DNA from 3 places in the Bacillus sp. URHA0034 genome. Region 3 is predicted to be linked to each of the others. Evidence: riboswitches for the same ligand, from Rfam matches in the RefSeq annotation. Region 3 holds a riboswitch; each other region holds the start of a gene.
The links. Region 3 has a riboswitch for thiamine pyrophosphate ahead of ACZ9EE_RS31905 (solute carrier family 23 protein). Riboswitches for the same ligand answer to the same signal wherever they lie in the genome.

Region 1: it holds a riboswitch for thiamine pyrophosphate, as region 3 does, so the genes downstream of both, ACZ9EE_RS05675 (thiamine phosphate synthase) here and ACZ9EE_RS31905 (solute carrier family 23 protein) in region 3, are expected to answer to the same signal.
Region 2: it holds a riboswitch for thiamine pyrophosphate, as region 3 does, so the genes downstream of both, thiC (phosphomethylpyrimidine synthase ThiC) here and ACZ9EE_RS31905 (solute carrier family 23 protein) in region 3, are expected to answer to the same signal.

What each region holds. Positions count from the first base shown of each region.
Region 1 covers NZ_JBWCDK010000002.1:717,902-720,169, forward strand. Annotated here, with positions in the region: gene ACZ9EE_RS05665 (DNA-3-methyladenine glycosylase) at 1-315, opposite strand, end outside; gene ACZ9EE_RS05670 (hypothetical protein) at 330-539, opposite strand; TPP riboswitch at 878-986, shown strand; gene ACZ9EE_RS05675 (thiamine phosphate synthase) at 1,089-1,718, shown strand; gene thiO (glycine oxidase ThiO) at 1,715-2,268, shown strand, end outside.
Region 2 covers NZ_JBWCDK010000002.1:273,911-276,178, forward strand. Annotated here, with positions in the region: partial or broken gene ACZ9EE_RS03605 (VOC family protein) at 183-569, shown strand; gene ACZ9EE_RS03610 (hypothetical protein) at 609-785, opposite strand; TPP riboswitch at 943-1,057, shown strand; gene thiC (phosphomethylpyrimidine synthase ThiC) at 1,191-2,268, shown strand, end outside.
Region 3 covers NZ_JBWCDK010000002.1:6,142,353-6,144,620, forward strand. Annotated here, with positions in the region: gene ACZ9EE_RS31905 (solute carrier family 23 protein) at 1-1,019, opposite strand, end outside; TPP riboswitch at 1,142-1,251, opposite strand; gene ACZ9EE_RS31910 (peptidase dimerization domain-containing protein) at 1,604-1,948, opposite strand; gene ACZ9EE_RS31915 (sugar phosphate isomerase/epimerase family protein) at 2,013-2,268, opposite strand, start outside.

The DNA.
Region 1 (2,268 bases), 5.4 Mb from region 3:
CAATACCGCTTCAGGTTTTTCTTCACCACCGCTAACTACATTGAACAGGCAGTGGGTGTGCATTAAATACGTATAGGTAAGACCCGAACGTTGGAACATGACTTCTGTTCTTTTCGTGCGTCTGTTTTGATGGCTGTGTGCAGCCCTGTCTCCAGGCCCTATGTAAGCCTCTGTCTCGACAATATAACCTGCCGTCATTCCTTCGTTCGTTTCTTTTACAAGCAGGCAGCCAAGTAATGCCCTTGCCAATTCGAGAGTGGGCTGGTCATAAAACTCCGCAGGTAACGGATCGATATCCAGTAAAGTATCTTCCATGCCTTATTCACTCCTTATAAAGGCTTATCTTTCTCTGTTATAAACCAACCATCAGGTTTTCTTTCAATATGAAACAAATTTTCATCAAACTTTTTTCTAAGTAATTTATACTCCTCATTTTCAAATTTCACCTGTGTTACTTTAATTTTCTTTAAGGTTATTTCCGGTTTCTCGACTTCAAAAATCAGGTCGTCTATTACAAAAAAAGTTTTCTGATGTTTCATTCTTTCCACTCCTTCCCCTTATAAATACATACGTATATAATTTGTTAAAAATGAAAAATTTCCTTGTTAATTTTCTGTAAAATAAACGGAATCTTATCATGATTTGAGCAATTCCTTAACAATCCTTGATTCCTACTTGGTTCGTGGGTACAGTATCAGTGGCTATCATGGTATTGGGTGAAGGTGAGCCACTACATATTCATTATACGCTAATTCGAAAAAAAAGCTTATATGGTCACAATAAAAGATCAGTTCTTACTAAATAAAATTATTTGACATTTCAATCAATGGTGATAGTATTGTACATGCAGGTAATTATTACAAATTCATATGGAAAATAAATCCGCTAGAGGTGCCTTTTTAAAGGGCTGAGATTGAAGTACTACTTCGGGACTCTATGAACCTGATCTGGGTTATACCAGCGTAGGGAAGTGGAAAACAGGATATTTGAATGTGCAATTTTCTCTTTCAAATGATCAAACCACTTTCTAAACATCGGAAAGTGGTTTTTTGTTTTTCACCTGTTCATAAGCGGAATCTTCTAAAGAGGTGACGCGAATTTTAACAAATGTTAAAGAGTTACATATCATTTCGAACGCTAAAATGCCAATCGAGCAGTTACGAGAGATTTTACTTGAGATTCACCCTTATGTAACGTCGATCCACTTAAGGGAAAAGCAACAAACAGCCCGGGAACTTTTTCAAGCGGTTGAATGGCTATCTAAAGACATCCCCCTTTCAAAAATTATTATTAATGACCGAGTGGATGTTGCTGTTGCCGCAAGAGTCGCAGGGGTCCAATTAGCCTATCATAGTTTGGACCAAGCGATTGTAAAAAAGGCGTTTCCAAGCTTAAAGGTAGGTAGTTCCATTCACTCTTATCAGGATGGAGAAAACGCTCTGAGGGACGGTGCTGATTACGTTCTGTTCGGCCACGTGTACCCTTCCCACTCTAAACAAGGTAAGACACCAAAAGGTATCGAGGAATTAGCAAAAGTAGCTAAACTGGCTATTCCGGTCATTGCTATTGGCGGGATCACACCTGAAAATACAAAACCAATCATTCAAGCTGGTGCTAAAGGTATTGCGGTTATGTCGGGTGTCTTAGATTCAAGCGATCCGTTAACCGCAGTAAAAGCGTATGTACATGCATTAAAAGATGGAGATGGTAAAAGGTGAAAAATTCATTTGATGTTGCCATTATTGGCGGCGGAATAAACGGAAGTTCCATTGCCTATCAACTTTCAAAGCTTGGGAAAAAGGTGGTTCTAATTGAGAAGAATCGTTTGGCTTGTGAAGCATCCAGTGCCGCTGCCGGAATGCTGGCAGCACAAGCGGAGATTGAAGATGATGGTCCCTTTTTTCAATTAGCTTTAAAAAGCCAGGGAATGTTTTCTTCCCTCTCAGACGAGTTATTTGAAATTACCGGAATCGATATTGAGTTTGTTCGTAAAGGCATGATTAAAATTGCCGAAACAGAAGAAAAAGCCACAGAAGTCAAACAACAAGCTACGTTTCAACGACATTGGGATCCAGAAATAGAATGGCTTGATTCTCATAGTATACGAGAATTGGAACCCTTCCTCTCCCCTAACGTTGCTGGCGGGATGTTCATCCCTAACGATGGCCATGTCCAGCCAGCTAAATTATCGAAGGCTTTTGCAAAGGCCGCAGAACAATTCGGGGCGACCATTCTCGAAAACACAGAGGTTCTTTCATTCAACTACGA
Region 2 (2,268 bases), 5.9 Mb from region 3:
CTTACCCACTATTCACGCAAGTAGTCTTATCAGACAAGTACCTTAGCCGAGTTTTCTATTCATCAAAAAAACTTTACTGTTCTATTAAAATATCCTTTAAATAATTAAACAGTTTTCAATCATGGTTTGTGTTATTCTATTAAAACAATTCAGTAATTGAAGTAAAGAAACGAGGGAATCCATTGTCACACGGACTTATTCATCATATTGAAATCTATGTTTCCGATTTAAGCAGGACAATTGAATTTTGGGGTTGGTTTTTAGAAAAGTTAGGCTACGAACCTTTTCAAGAATGGGAAAGTGGGCAGAGCTAGAAACTCGGTGAAACATACATAGTCTTTGTGCAAGCTGAGCAGCGGTTTCTTGATATACCCTATCATAGATGTCGGGTGGGTCTAAACCATTTGGCGTTTCACGCAAGTTCACGTCAGCAGGTGGATGAGATGACCAGCGCGTTACAAGAAAGAGGTATTCACATTCTCTATGAAAATAAGCATCCATTTGCAGGAGGAAAATCACATTACGCAGTTTATTTTGAGGACCCAGATCGAATTAAGGTTGAATTATAGCCCCTGAAAGAGAGTGACCTCTAAATGAGGTCTTTTCTATTACGGTTCTTGATTTTTCATGATTTGGTTTACTAAGTTTTGAGTTGCATCTTGTGACGTTGGCGCCGTATTTTCAATCGCCGGCTGGACGTAGTTTAGTGCTGACTGATGAATGTTTTTAAATATCTTCATTTTATTTTCAGGATCGTTCTGATTTGGAATACTTTCGTTCATCATCCATTCCTCCATAGTTATATTCACTTCTTATTTTCTATTTGATTTTGAAAAATATACATGAACTGTTAACTACTAGTAAAATAGACTCAAATTACTAAATTTTATAAATTTCGATTTGATTCTATCCACTTTTCTTGTATACTGAAAAAAGTTAAATAAACATAACTAGGGGAGTCCAATAGTTTGGGCTGAGAGAGAAACACGCTTAAGTTTCTTGACCCTTTGGACCTGATCTGGATCATACCAGCGTGGGGAAGTTGATAAGCATCTTTTATTAAGATTAACTTCTACATACATTTGCCGGGTCCATCCTTTTAAAGGACCCGGCTTTTTTATGTGCTTCTTTTTTCCCATTCATGTTCTAGAACTCGTCCTTTTATTAAATAAAAAGGGAGAGATTTATCAATGGTATCCACCTCATTAAATGAAAAAAACATTTCCATCATGTCAAGCTTTTCAGGCAGTAAAAAAGTTTATGTAGAAGGTTCAAGACCCGATATTAAAGTTCCTATGCGTGAAATTGAACTAAGTCCGACAACAAGTACCTTTGGAGAGGAAGCGAATTCCCCAGTACGGGTGTATGATACAAGCGGCCCCTATACAGATTCAAATTATTCCGTAGACATCACAAAAGGTCTGCCTGCCCTTCGTAGTACATGGATAAATGAACGATCTGATGTTGAAGAATATGAAGCCCGTGAAATCAAACCAGAAGATAATGGGTATCAAGATCTAAACGACCCAAGGGCTAATCATAAAGTTTTTCCTAGATTAAAGCGTAAGCCATTACGAGCAAAAATAGGAAAAAATGTGACACAGCTCCATTATGCAAAAAAAGGAATCATTACACCTGAAATGGAATACATCGCAATCAGGGAAAATATGAAGCCTGAATTTGTCCGTGATGAAGTGGCAAGAGGCCGGGCGATAATCCCTTCTAATATCAACCATCCAGAGACAGAACCAATGATCATCGGACGCCATTTTCATGTAAAAATAAATGCCAACATTGGGAATTCGGCGGTTTCCTCATCGATTGAAGAGGAAGTGGAAAAAATGACGTGGGCTACTCGCTGGGGCGCTGACACGATTATGGATCTTTCTACAGGGAAAAACATCCACACGACTCGTGAGTGGATTATTCGAAACTCAGCCGTTCCTGTTGGTACGGTTCCGATTTATCAAGCCTTAGAAAAAGTAAATGGAATTGCCGAAGATCTAACTTGGGAAGTTTACCGTGATACCTTAATTGAGCAGGCTGAACAAGGTGTCGATTACTTTACCATCCATGCCGGTGTCTTATTACGATATGTTCCGTTAACAGCGAAACGGTTAACCGGAATTGTCTCACGTGGCGGATCGATTATGGCCCAATGGTGCTTACACCATCATAAAGAAAACTTTTTATATACTCACTTTGAAGAGATCTGTGAAATTATGAAATCATACGATGTGGCCTTCTCATTAGGAGATGGTTTACGTC
Region 3 (2,268 bases):
GGAAAAAAACCGAACAACAAGAAAATCGCACCAGCCACCATAACTGGATATCTAGATCCGACTCCTGTCAACCTAAGCAGCCCGACATTTTGTGCATAAGCTGTAGTCGGGAAACCGCCAATAAGTGAAGAGAGGAATGACCCGGCTGATTCGCCTGCAAAGCCATTGCGAATCCGTTTTGAATCTATTTCCGTATGTAGCATCGCTCCCGATGCTTGATATACACCCATTGCTTCGATGATCGCTACGATATACGCCACAAAAAAGGTAAGAAAAGTGTCCCAATGAAAAGCTAAATTTCCGTATGGAAGCAGGTGCGGAATTCCGAACCACGGTTTACTGTCTATCATCGAAAAATTTGTTTTTCCTAGAATCATAGCAAGGACATCACCAATAACGAGAGCAATTAAGAATGAATAGGATTTCCAAATGCCTTTGCCAAAAAGAGATAATAATACAACAATAATCGAAGTTGAAATCGATAATAATAGAGTCGATGGGCTGGCAAACGACTCATCACCTGGGGACCCTCCTAAAAATTCGTATAAGGTAAACCCAGATAATGATATTCCAACCAGAAAGATGACGGTGCCAGAAATAACGGGTGTAAATAATCCTTTCAAACGTCCAATAATCCCGGTAATAGATAGCAGAAAAACGATAATGGAACTAAGGAAAATACCACCGCTTGCAGCTGCCAAGCCGTTCGCCTTGCCAGCAGCTATCATAATAGAATCAAATGCGGCAGATGGCCCTTGAATAATTGGCAATCTTACTAATTTGGCAGCTTGTGTCAATGTCACAATACCGGCTGTAATAAATATGGCATTAACGATATTGGCTGATTGTGATAGAGGTAACCCAATCATCGCCGCGACAAATATTGGATCAAGCCACACATTGGATACACCAACATGCTGCAGAGCATATAAAAAGGTTTTAAATGGAGGGAGTTTCTCCTCCAACCCAATAGGCATTTCTTTGTAGCTCATACTTTGACCTTCGTTGATCTCTTCCATGATGTAATCTCCTTCTCTATTTATCTATTTAAGTTTTATTGCTCCCTGTAATGATGCTGTTTTAATAGGAAAAAGCCAGATCCTGTAATGGACCTGGCTTTTGCAGCTTATGAAAAAAATAGACTTCCACTTAGCTACTTTCCTACGCTGGTATCATCCAGATCAGGTCCAAAGGGTTAAAAAACAGGTGTTTTTCTCTCAGCCCATAAATGGGGCACCCCTAGTAGTAATGCATATTTATGATATTCAATTTATAATAACTCGTAAATATATGAAAGTAAAGGTTCACGTCTTCTCTTTATTTATCGTTTTACCTTTTATAGTAGTTTTAGCGTTTTCCTGAATAGTACCTCGCACCCACGAGCAACATCTTCAAAAGAACTCCACTCATCGGGATGATGACTGATACCACTCTTGCTCCTTACAAAAATCATTCCAATATCTGTGAGTTCTCCCATCCCATCGCATCATGGGCAGGGCCGCTTGGTAATTCATAAGCAGGATACGGTAATTCTTGCAGAGAATCCTTTACTGCTTTCGTCACGATTGGTGAACTCTTCACAGATGAGAGGGATTGAACCTTCCTAATTCACACCAAAACCTTGGTTTGCCGCAATGGCCTGGATAGAATCATAGATTTTAGCAAATGTAGTTTCACGCCGCTCATTATCTATATCACGAACATCAAGTGTAAAATCCACTTTCCCGGGAATGACATTACTGCTTCCAGGTTTTACTTCCAATTTCCCTACTGTCGCCACATTTCCACTACTGTCCTGTGCAATTTTCTCAATCGCTAGAATACATTCTTCGGCAGGTGTTAACGCTCTCTTTCTCTCGTTCATCCCTGTCGTTCCTGCATGTCCCGCTTCACCCGTAATGGTTACTTCCGCCAATAAAAAATAGGAGAAGAACAATGTCTTCTCCAACCAGCCTTTTCAGTCTTTAAAAATATTATCAACTTTTCTGATTTTGAACAAGTCTTAATAAAAATTACTCTTTTACAGAAAATTTTTTCTCAGATTTTATCTTTTGTAAAAATCCCTGAACTCCCTCAAAAGCTTTCTTGGGAATCTGGTCATCCTCTTCCAAGAATGGCTCTTTGTGCAACACTTCAATAGAACCTGGTCCTGTATAATGAATGTTGTCCAACGCTCGGAAGAATCCTGTAAGGTATATCACACCTTCACCAGGCAGAAGGCGTTCTCCGTCGTGTGCATCGCTAGGAGCTTGATCAGTGTCGTTCACA